Regions from separate parts of the Streptomyces sp. NPDC057253 genome, predicted to be linked through region 2. Evidence: riboswitches for the same ligand, from Rfam matches in the RefSeq annotation. Region 2 holds a riboswitch; each other region holds the start of a gene.
What was found. A riboswitch is a leader RNA that binds a small molecule or an ion and turns the genes downstream of it on or off. The one in region 2 is predicted to bind cobalamin.

Region 1: it holds a riboswitch for cobalamin, as region 2 does, so the genes downstream of both, ACFULQ_RS38105 (HoxN/HupN/NixA family nickel/cobalt transporter) here and ACFULQ_RS34215 (ribonucleoside-diphosphate reductase subunit alpha) in region 2, are expected to answer to the same signal.
Region 3: it holds a riboswitch for cobalamin, as region 2 does, so the genes downstream of both, ACFULQ_RS27275 (prenyltransferase/squalene oxidase repeat-containing protein) here and ACFULQ_RS34215 (ribonucleoside-diphosphate reductase subunit alpha) in region 2, are expected to answer to the same signal.

Annotation. Positions count from the first base shown of each region.
Region 1 is NZ_JBHUXV010000107.1:16,555-20,220, reverse strand. Features, by position in the region: gene ACFULQ_RS38110 (ArsR/SmtB family transcription factor) at 1-635, shown strand, start outside; gene ACFULQ_RS38105 (HoxN/HupN/NixA family nickel/cobalt transporter) at 738-1,868, opposite strand; cobalamin riboswitch at 1,895-2,083, opposite strand; gene ACFULQ_RS38100 (metalloregulator ArsR/SmtB family transcription factor) at 2,164-2,511, shown strand; gene ACFULQ_RS38095 (hypothetical protein) at 2,660-2,878, opposite strand; gene ACFULQ_RS38090 (hypothetical protein) at 2,923-3,162, opposite strand; gene ACFULQ_RS38085 (Lrp/AsnC family transcriptional regulator) at 3,175-3,666, opposite strand.
Region 2 is NZ_JBHUXV010000084.1:29,669-33,334, reverse strand. Features, by position in the region: gene mctP (monocarboxylate uptake permease MctP) at 1-680, shown strand, start outside; gene ACFULQ_RS34220 (GNAT family N-acetyltransferase) at 810-1,316, shown strand; cobalamin riboswitch at 1,362-1,498, shown strand; gene ACFULQ_RS34215 (ribonucleoside-diphosphate reductase subunit alpha) at 1,622-3,666, shown strand, end outside.
Region 3 is NZ_JBHUXV010000055.1:15,009-18,674, forward strand. Features, by position in the region: gene ACFULQ_RS27270 (SCO2322 family protein) at 1-385, opposite strand, end outside; gene ACFULQ_RS27275 (prenyltransferase/squalene oxidase repeat-containing protein) at 382-1,560, opposite strand; cobalamin riboswitch at 1,681-1,810, opposite strand; gene ACFULQ_RS27280 (MBL fold metallo-hydrolase) at 1,887-2,912, opposite strand; gene ACFULQ_RS27285 (aldehyde dehydrogenase) at 3,089-3,666, shown strand, end outside.

The DNA of each region.
Region 1 (3,666 bases), on a different contig from region 2:
CCCGCGCCCTGGCCGACGGCGAACCCCCGGCGCTGCGCCGCCTGGGCGCCGCCCTGCACGGCTACCACCGGCACGCGCTCGCCCCGTTCTGGCCGCACATCCGGGCCCAGGTGGACGCCGACCGGGCCGTCCGGGCCCGCGAGGTGCTGGACGGCGGCACGGACGGGCTGCTGGCGAGCTTCGGTCCCGTGCTGCGCTGGCGGCCGCCGGTGCTGGAGGCCGACTATCCCGTCAAGCGCGAACTCCGTCTCGGTGGAAGGGGGTTGCTGCTCCAGCCTTCCCTGTTCTGCCTGCGCAGACCGGTCACGGTGGCCGCCCCCGAGCTGCCGCCGGTCCTCGTCTACCCCATCCAGCCCGCCCTCGGCTGGGTCCGGCCACCCGGCCGCCCCGTGTCCGGCGCCGGCCTCGCCGCGCTCATCGGCCGGACCCGCGCGGCGATCCTCGAGGACGCCGAGACCGGCCGTACGACCGGTGAGCTCGCCCGGCGGCTCGGGATCTCCGGGGCGGCCGCGAGCCAGCACACGGCGGTGCTGCGCCGGGCCGGGCTGCTGCTGAGCGTGCGCCGCGGCAGACATGTCGTGCACACCGTCACCCCGGCGGGGCGGGCGCTGCTCGAAGGGACGGGCTCCGCTTGAAACGTTTGAAAGGGTTGGGTTCCGTTCAAGCCGAGAACTGGGTCGGCGCCGGCTCCTACCGCGACAGCAGCAACTCCTGCAACGGGCGCCCGATCTGGTCCCTCAGGAACTGCTGATGCCCCACCGCTGCTCCACCTTGGCCAGCCGCCAGTAGGCGATCGCCGCCGCCCACACCACCACGAACAGGCCGACGATGACGTAACCGACGTTGTCGAGGTCGATCTCGGCGATCCAGGTGGTGAGGGCGTCGGTGAGGGCGAACTTGTCGTGCAGGACGCCGACGAGCTCGATCGTGCCGATGAAGAAGGCGACCGCGATGGACAGTCCGGTGATGGCGAGGTTGTAGAACACCTTGCGCACCGGGTTGGAGAAGGCCCACTGGTAGGCGAAGTTCATGAAGGTGCCGTCGAGGGTGTCGAACAGGCTCATGCCGGCGGCGAAGAGGAGGGGCAGGCACAGGATCGCGTACCAGGGCAGTCCGGCGGCCGCGCCCGACCCGGCCATCACCATCAGCGTGACCTCGGTGGCCGTGTCGAAGCCGAGCCCGAACAGGAAGCCCAGCGGGAACATCTGCCCGGGGCGGGTGACGGACTTGGTGAGGCGTCCGAGGATCCGGTTCATGAAGCCCCGGGAATCCAGGTGCTGCTCCAGCTCCTTCTCGTCGTAGGACCCCGCCCGCATCGCCCGGAAGACCTTCAGGATGCCGATCAGGGCGACCAGGTTGAGGGCGGCGATGAGGTAGAGGAAGGTGCCGGAGATGGTCGTACCGAGGAATCCGAGCACCTGGTGGGTGCTGGAGCCCTCGTTCATGACCTTGCCGGCGAGCTGGGTGCCGCCGGCGATGAGCGCGGCGAGCAGGACGACGACGCTGGAGTGTCCGAGGGCGAACCAGAACCCCACCGACACCGGCCGCTTGCCGTCGGCCATCAGCTTGCGGGTGGTGTTGTCGATCGCGGCGATGTGGTCGGCGTCGAAGGCGTGCCGCATGCCGAGGGTGTAGGCGGTGATGCCGAGTCCGACGCCGAAGGCCTTGGTGCCGACCTCGTAGTGGGCGGGGACGACGAGCAGGAAGAGGATGCCGAAGGCGACGACGTGCAGGGCGGCGATCGTCGCCAGCAGTCCGACGGTCTTGACGGTGTCCTCACGCCGCCAGCGGAAACCAGTTGGGGCGCCGACATCGGCACCGGCCCCCGTGGCAGGGTTCGTGGCCCTGGACAGGGCAGGCTCGGTCATACGGTCAGCTCCAACACCTCGTGGATCAGTTCCTGACGTGCCGTGGCCGGTCTCCTGGCTTACGGGTCCTGCGTGTCAGCGCCTGCCTTCCCAGTCGTACGACCAGTGGCTTCGACGGCACGGACACTTCCCGATCACAGTGGCGAGGGCCGCGCCGGTCTGGACCTTGAGGGGTCGTCACCGGCTTCCCGAGCACCACGGCCCGCTCACCGTAGGGGGTGCCGGCCTCCCCTGCATAGCTGCGCACCTGCGCAGGTATGGAAGATCACATACGGTCGCCTGCGAGGATGAGCCCATGCACCTCGTCCCGGCCGACCGAGCCGATCGCCGCACCATCGACGGACACCGGGTGTGCGACGCCATAGCCGCGATCGGCGACCCGGGGGACGTGCGCACCTGGTCCGACCGCTTCGCCCTCCTCGCCGACCCCAACCGCCTCTCCCTCCTCCTCGCCCTGCACCGCACCGGCCCGCTCGCGGTCTCCGACCTCGCGATCGCGACGGGCATGAACGACCCGGCCGTGTCCCAGGCGCTACGGCTGCTGCGCGCGGCCGGGGTCGTGGCGGGAGAGAAGGAGGGGCGTGTGGTGCGGTACCGGGTGGTGGACGAGGCGGTACGGGGGCTGCTGAAGCAGGTGTCCTAGCCCTGTCCTGGTCCTGGTAGGGCTGAAGAGCCCCGCTCACGGGGTGATGGCGGTGGCGATTGCGGCGGTGCGTGCCGACGCGGCGTCCGGGTGGGCGAGCGGACCGGCCCACGTGGACCGCGCCCCGGCAGCCGGGGCGGCTTTCGCCTCACTCCTCCGGCCCCCACCGGTCCGGTCCCACCCCGCGCCAGTCGATCCAGGTCGACTCCGCCACCTCCGCCGCGTCGATCTCCAGGCCCGCTCGGCGGAGGAACTCGGCCACGTCGGTCAGGTTGTGGGCGAGGCCCAGGATCTCGCCGTCCACGCGTACGCGGCGGCCGCCCGTGGGGGAGGGCGGGTGGACGATCACTCGGATCGGGCCGGACATGTCTTCAGGATCGTCCGCGGTGTACGGTCCCGCACTTCGGTCCGTCATCGGTCGAGCCGGCCGGTCTGGTCCTCGGAGCCGGCCGACCGGCCGAGGTCACGGAGTGCCCACCACTCGGCCGGGCGGGGCCGCCGCCGCTCCCAGTGGGGATGGAAGTACGTCTCGGTCGACAGCCGGTGCAGGCGTCGGCGCAGCTCGGTGCGGTCGGGGTGGTCGGCGAGCCGCCGGTACGTGGCGCTCCACTCCCGCTGTGCCCGGGCGAGGTCGTCGGGGAACGATCGCATGCCCGAATTCAATCATGTGTTCGATTTTTTGGGCCAGGAGGTGAGGGGCAGCGGGCCGCGGTCGACGACGGTGCGGATGCAGAAGGTGCTGCGGGCGTCGCGGACGGGACCGATGGCCAGGATCTGGTCGGTGAGCACCTTTTCGAAGGTGCGCAGGTCGGGCACGGCGAGTTCGACGAAGAAGTCGGCGTCGCCGGAGACCACATGGCAGGCGACCACGTGGTCGATCGACTTCAGCGCCTCCTCGACCACCTGGGCCGTGGTGCGCGAGTGCTCGACCTTGAGGGACAGGAACACCGTCAGTCCGAGACCCAGGCGCTCACGGTCCAGGTCGGCCCGGTAGCCGGCCAGCACCCCGTCCTCCTCCAGCGCCTTGGTGCGGCGCAGACAGGACGAGGGGGACAGGCGTACGGCCTCGGCGAGGTCGACGTTGGGGGTGCGGCCGTGACGCTGGAGGTGGTCCAGGATCGCCCGGTCGATACGGTCGTACAGGGGGCGTGGCAT
Region 2 (3,666 bases):
TCAAGGTCACCAACCCGCAGCTGGCGATCCCGCAGCTCTTCGAGGACATGTTCCCGGACTGGTTCGCGGGCGTGGCCTTCGCGGCCATCGGCATCGGCGCGCTGGTCCCCGCGGCCATCATGTCGATCGCGGCCGCGAACCTCTTCACCCGCAACATCTACAAGGACTTCATCAAGCCGGACGCGACCCCGGCCCAGGAGACCAAGGTCTCCAAGCTGGTCTCGCTCCTGGTGAAGGTCGGCGCGCTGGTCTTCGTCCTGACGATGGACAAGACGGTCGCCATCAACTTCCAGCTCCTGGGCGGCATCTGGATCCTCCAGACCTTCCCGGCCCTGGTCGGCGGCCTGTTCACCCGCTGGTTCCACCGCTGGGCGCTGCTCGCCGGCTGGGCGGTCGGCATGATCTACGGCACGGTCGCCGCGTACGGCGTCGCCTCCCCGACCCAGAAGCACTTCGGCGGCTCGGCGAAGGAGATCCCGGGCATCGGCGAGATCGGCTACATCGGCCTGACGGCGTTCGTCCTCAACGTCGTCGTCACGGTGGTCCTGACCTTCGTCCTGAAGGCGGCGAAGGCCCCCGACGGCATCGACGAGACCAGCCCGGAGGACTACACGGCGGACGCGGGCGACCCGGGGGTGGAGGTGGAGCTTCCGCCCGCTACCGCAGGAACCTCGCACTGACTCCTCAGGGGCGCGGGGCTGTTTCGATGTGCGGCTCCGCCGCGTGGACGCGAGCAACCCCACACACCCGGCAGCGGGCCACCGAGAGCAACCCTCCTCGGTGGCCCGCTTTCGTGCACACTCACCCGCATGACCATCCTGATCCGCCCCGCAGAACCCACCGACTACGAAACCCTCGGCGACATCACGGCAAGGGCCTACCTGAACGACGGCCTCCTCGCGTTCGGCGACGACGCCGACTGGTACTTCCAGGAACTCAAGAACGTGGCCAAGCGGGCCGCGGAAGCCGACGTCCTGGTGGCCACGGCGGACGACCGCATCCTCGGCGGAGTCACCTACGTCCCCTCCCCCGGCCCCATGGCGGAGCTGGCCCGCCCCGGAGAGGCCGAGATCCGCATGCTCGCTGTGTCCCACGAGGCCCGCGGCCAAGGCGTGGGACAAGCCCTCGTCCAGGCCTGCATCGACCGCGCGAGCGCCGCAGGCAGCCTCACCGGCCTGGTCCTGTGCACCCAGCCCACCATGCACACCGCCCACCGCCTCTACGAGCGCTTCGGCTTCACCCGAGCCCCCGAGCGCGACTGGCGGCCGGTCCCCGGCGACGACTTCACCCTCCTCACCTACCAGTTGACGCTCTGAAGTCGCCGCGACACAACATATGGGCCTGCTTCCACCACCCGGCACAAGATGTATGCTCATGCTCGCTGTCGCCGCAGGGGAATCCGGTGCGAATCCGGAACTGTCCCGCAACGGTGTACTCATGCGCGCACAAGCGCATATGAGGGTAAGTCCGAGGACCTGCCGACAGCACATCCGGCCACCGTGGCCCGGGTGTCATGACGTCCGGGCCTCGTGGAATGGGCCGGTGGACGCGACGCCGTGCGCGCTCGTGTGCTGCCCCCTGCCCTCCGCAAGGCCCCCGTGCCAGCGAGGGAGAGCCCCACGTGACCATCGCGCCAGCCGACCCGGCTTCAGCAGCGATCGAGCGGACCGAGCAGGAGAACGACGGCCCCGGTGCCGCGCTGCTGCGGACCCTGACCGAGCTGACCGCCGACCTTCCCGACGCGGACCCCGGCCGGGTCGCCGCCGCCGCGCTCCGCGGCCGGTCCGCCCGGGCCGACGAGTCGGAGTTGCGGGAGCTGGCCACCGAGGCCGCGGCCGGGCTCATCTCCGAGGACCCCGCCTACAGCAGGCTGGCCGCCCGGCTGCTGACGATCTCCATCGCCGCCGAGGCCGCCTCGCAGGGCGTCACCTCGTTCACCCGATCCGTCGCGGTCGGGCACCGCGAGGGTCTGATCGCCGACCGTACGGCCGAGTTCGTACGCATCCACGCCGACCGCCTGGACTCGCTCATCGACCCTCAGGGGGACGACCGCTTCGGCTACTTCGGCCTGCGCACCCTGCACAGCCGCTACCTGCTCCGGCACCCGATCACCCGCAAGGTCATCGAGACGCCCCAGCACTTCATGCTCCGGGTCGCCGCCGGTCTCGCCGAGGACGACACCAGGCGGGCTCTCGACGAGGTCGCCGCGCTCTACGGGCTCATGAGCCGACTCGACTACCTCCCCTCCTCCCCCACCCTCTTCAACTCCGGCACCCGGCACCCCCAGATGTCGTCCTGCTACCTCCTCGACTCCCCGATGGACGAGCTGGACTCCATCTACGACCGCTACCACCAGGTGGCCCGGCTCTCCAAGCACGCGGGCGGCATCGGCATCGCGTACTCCCGCGTCCGCAGCCGCGGTTCGCTGATCCGCGGCACCAACGGGCACTCCAACGGCATCGTCCCGTTCCTGAAGACGCTGGACGCGAGCGTGGCCGCCGTGAACCAGGGCGGCCGGCGCAAAGGTGCCGCCGCGGTCTACCTGGAGACCTGGCACTCCGACATCGAGGAGTTCCTGGAGCTCAGGGACAACACCGGTGAGGACGCCCGCCGTACGCACAACCTGAACCTCGCGCACTGGATCCCGGACGAGTTCATGCGGCGGGTGAACGCGGACGCCGAGTGGTCCCTCTTCTCGCCCGCCGATGTGCCCGAACTGGTCGACCTGTGGGGCGAGGGGTTCGACGCGGCCTACCGGAAGGCCGAGGAGCGGGGCCTCGCCCGCAAGACCATCCCCGCCCGGGACCTGTACGGCCGCATGATGCGCACCCTCGCGCAGACCGGCAACGGCTGGATGACCTTCAAGGACGCCGCCAACCGCACCGCCAACCAGACGGCCCTGCCCGGGCACACGGTCCACTCCTCCAACCTCTGCACGGAGATCCTGGAGGTCACCGACGACGGGGAGACGGCGGTCTGCAACCTGGGCTCGGTGAACCTCGGCGCGTTCGTCGACCCGGCGGCGGGCGACCTCGACTGGGAGCGGCTGGACGCCACCGTCCGCACCGCCGTCACCTTCCTGGACCGGGTCGTCGACATCAACTTCTACCCGACCGAGCAGGCCGGGCGGTCCAACGCCAAGTGGCGGCCGGTGGGCCTTGGCGCGATGGGCCTCCAGGACGTCTTCTTCAAGCTGCGGCTGCCCTTCGACTCGCCGGAGGCCAAGGCCCTCTCCACGCGGATCGCCGAGCGCATCATGCTCGCCGCCTACGAGGCCTCCGCCGACCTCGCCGAGCGCAACGGTCCGCTTCCGGCATGGGAGAAGACCCGTACCGCGCGGGGCGTGCTGCACCCCGACCACTACGACGTCACGTCGAACTGGCCCGAGCGCTGGGCCGCACTGCGTGAGCGCATCGCCACCACCGGTCTGCGCAACTCCCTGCTGCTCGCCATCGCGCCCACCGCGACCATTGCCTCGATCGCCGGGGTGTACGAGTGCATCGAGCCGCAGGTCTCCAACCTGTTCAAGCGCGAGACGCTGTCCGGGGAGTTCCTCCAGGTCAACTCGTACCTGGTGCGGGAGCTCAAGGAGCTCGGCGTCTGGGACGCCCGCACCCGTGAGGCGCTGCGCGACGCGAACGGCTCGGTGCAGGACTTCGCGTGGAT
Region 3 (3,666 bases), on a different contig from region 2:
TCGCGTCGCGGGGCACCACCGCGCACGCGCCGCGCTGCGCCGGGGGCTGCTCACCGGAGGGCGCGTCCGCGGCCGTACCGAAGTCGATGACCAGGGCCACGCGCTTTCGGCCCTCCTGGGCCGGCGTGCGCGCGCAGATCGCCGTGAACGACGCCGACCCGCGGGGCCTGCTCGCGTCCGCCGAGTCCTCGCTCACCGCGAAGCGGAAGCCCTGGACGTCGCCGTCCGAGGGGACCGCGGTCGAGGGGCCCTGCGTGGCGTACGTCCAGGTCGTGCCGGTGCGGTCCCAGAAGGACCAGTAGCGGTAGCCGGTGGCGTGGGCCGGGCCCGCGACGGCGAGGAGCAGCCCGGCGAGGACGCCGAGGAGGGCCGCCCGGCGGATCACGGCTGCTTCCTCTTGTTGCGGGCGCTGAGGAGGAAGCCGATGCCCGCACCGGCGGCGAGGCCCGCGCCGACCATCCACCACACGGACGTACCGGAGTCGTCCTGGGACGCGCTGACCGGCGTCGGTCCGGTCGCGGTCAGCCGCTCCACCAGGTCCGTGCCGCCGAAGTCGCGCGGGTCGGTGCCGGTCGCCTCGGCGGCGAGGATCAGCTGGGCCCAGGCCGCCGGGCCGTTCTGCTCGGCCCACTTCGCGGAGTTCCGCTTCAGCCACTCCAGGGGCTTGCGCGCGGCCCCGGTACCGCCCTGCACGGCGAGTGCGACGACCGCGTCCGCCGTGTTGCCGTAGTCGGGCTGATTCTCGGCGCCGGGGAGAGCGGACTTCAGGTAGCCGTCCTTCGCGACGGCCGCGGCGAGATAGGCGGCTCCGTTGGTCGCGGCCCGCGTCCGGGTGAGGTCCGGCGCGTCGGCGCAGGTGAGCTCACCCCGGATGTCGGGCTTCGCCGTCAGCAGGTCCCTCCCCGACGCGGCGACGACCGCCGCCGCCGTCGCGTCCGCGTTGGCCCTGAGCTCGCCCTTCTTGTCCGGCTGGTAGGCGAAGGCGCCCCCGTCCGCACACGGCAGGGACAGCTTCAGCAGGGCGTCGTAAGGCGACTTCGTGCCGACGCGGACCTCCGGGACGGAGAGGTCCTGCGTGTGGAGCGCGCCGATCACCACGGACGTCGAGTTGGCGTCGCTGGCCCCGCCGGGCGCGTAGCCCCAGCCGCCGTCCTTGTTCTGGACGGACTTCAGCCAGGCCACCGCCTCGGTGACCGCGCTGTCGTGCCCGCCGACCGCGGAGAGGGCCTGGGCGGCGGCCGCGGTGCTGTTGGTGTCGACCATCAGCTTGGCGTCGCAGGCCTTGGCCGGGTTCGCGCGGAACGCCGGGAACGCCCCGTTCGCACACTGCTGTCCGGCCAGCCACTCGACGGCCGCGGCGGGAGGGTTTTCGTGGACCCGGTGCAGGGCGATCAGCGCGTAGGACTGCCGCCAGACCCCGTCGTACGTGGGGTCGCCGCTGCCGTAGAGCCCCGAGGGCAGGGACGGCTTCGGGGACGGCGATGCGGCGACGGCGGGCGTGGCCGTACCCCCGATCACGACGGCGGCGGCCAGGACCGCGGCGCTGCGGCGGACGTTCATGATCGGCGGATGCCCTTCTCCCTGCGGGGAACCGGGCAGCACGGGAGGACCCCCCCGGGCGGCTCGGCTCCGTATACCTCGACGGTGCCGCGCATCGGCCGGTTGCCGGTGCGCGCGAGCCGGTCACTGGCCGTGCGGGGCAGTCCGGCTCACCGCCTGTGGGGGCGGGTTACGGTTGCGGGTCAGCGCCGGAATTGCACCGGCTTTCCCCCGTACGGGTGTGATGACGACCCGGCTACTGTACTCGCCCGTAGGGAAGCGGCTGAGGGGCGCCTGTGCGGAGCTGCCTCCGTTGATCAGCCTGTGCGGAGCCGGAGCCGGTGTGCTCAGACCGCCACGTACGTCACCGGATCGCTCCCCGTCACCGCCTCCGCCCGCCCCAGCTTCACCAGCCGCCGCAGATGCGCCTCGGCCTCGGAGACCGCGATGTTCCGTGAGCCGTAGGGGATCTGGTCCCAGGGCCGGTTCCACTCCATGCGCTCGGCGAGCTGCCAGGGGGTGAGGGGCTCGGCGAGGAGGGAGCGCAGGTCGGTGAGGCGTTCCTCGTGGTGGGCGAGCAACTCCCGTACGCGCGCCTCGGCGTCGGTGAAGACGTGCTGGTGGGCGGGGAGGACCTCGGCGGGCGCGAGGCGGCCGATCCGCTCCAGGGAGTCGAGGTAGTCGCCCAGCGGGTCGGTCACGGTGGCGTCGTCGGGGTCCTCGTACAGGCCGATGTGCGGGGTGATCTCGGGCAGCAGATGGTCGCCGGAGAACAGACGTCCGCGGCCCGGCAGGTGAGCCGGGTGCTCCTCCTCCAGGTGCAGACAGACATGGCCGGGGGTGTGTCCCGGGGTCCAGATCGCGCGGAGTCTGCGGCCGGGGAGGTCCAGGAGCTCACCGGGGACGATCTCGCGGTCGGGCAACGCGGGCGAGAAGCCCGGGAGTTGGCGTCGGCGGGCGGTGCGCAGAGGCGCCACGTGCTCCTCCGGGGCGCCCGCCGCCTCCAACTTGGCCGTCATATAGGTGAACCAGCGCTCGGCCCGGGTCTCCCGGGTGCGCCGCACGATCGCGGAGTCCGCCGCGTGCATGGCGATCCAGGCGCCGGAGGCCTCCCGGACCTGTTCGGACAGACCGTGGTGATCGGGGTGGTGGTGGGTGATGACCACACCGTGGATCTCGCCGACGCCGGTCCCGCACGCGGTCAGTCCCTCGGCGAGGGTGTCCCAGGAGGCCGGGTCGTCCCACCCGGTGTCCACCAGCACCGGACCCCGGTCGGTCTCGACGACGTACACGAGCGTGTGGCCGAGGGGGTTGTCGGGGATGGGCACCTGAACGGACCGGACGCCGCCACCATGGTCGTACACCTGCGCCATGAGCTCCCCAATCACCGCGTTCCGGCCATCATAACTAGAACGGGTTTCGACGGTAGCCTGAGGTCACCAACAGCCGTGGCGTGCGGGCCGTGGACTCCTCCGAGTGGAACTGGTATCAGTTCCGTATCCGGTTATCTGATGGATCGTCAGCAAGCCGCCCCTGGGAGGCGTTCGCCATGGCCGAGCTCGTGGAACACGGACAGCTGTTCATCGGCGGGGAGTTGACCGACCCCCTGGGCAAGGACGTCATCGAGGTGATCTCCCCGCACACCCAGGAGGTCATCGGACGGGTGCCGCACGCCTCCCGCGCGGACGTGGACGCGGCCGTCGCCGCCGCCCGCACCGCCTTCGACGAGGGCCCCTGGCCGCGGATGTCCCTCGACGAGCGCATCGAGGTCGTCACCCGGATCAAGGACGCCATCGCGGTACGGCACGAGGAGATCGCCCGCGTGATCTCCTCCGAGAACGGCTCGCCGTACTCCTGGAGCGTCCTCGCCCAGGCCCTCGGCGCGATGATGGTCTGGGACTCGGCGATCACGGTCGCCCGGAACTTCGTCTACGAGGAGACCCGCGACGGAGTCCTCGGCCGCATCCTCGTGCGCCGCGAGCCGGTCGGGGTCGTGGCGGCCGTGGTGCCGTGGAACGTCCCGCAGTTCGTGGCCGCCGCCAAGCTCGCGCCCGCGCTGCTCACCGGCTGCACGGTGGTGCTCAAGCCGTCGCCCGAGTCGCCGCTGGACGCGTACATCCTGGCCGA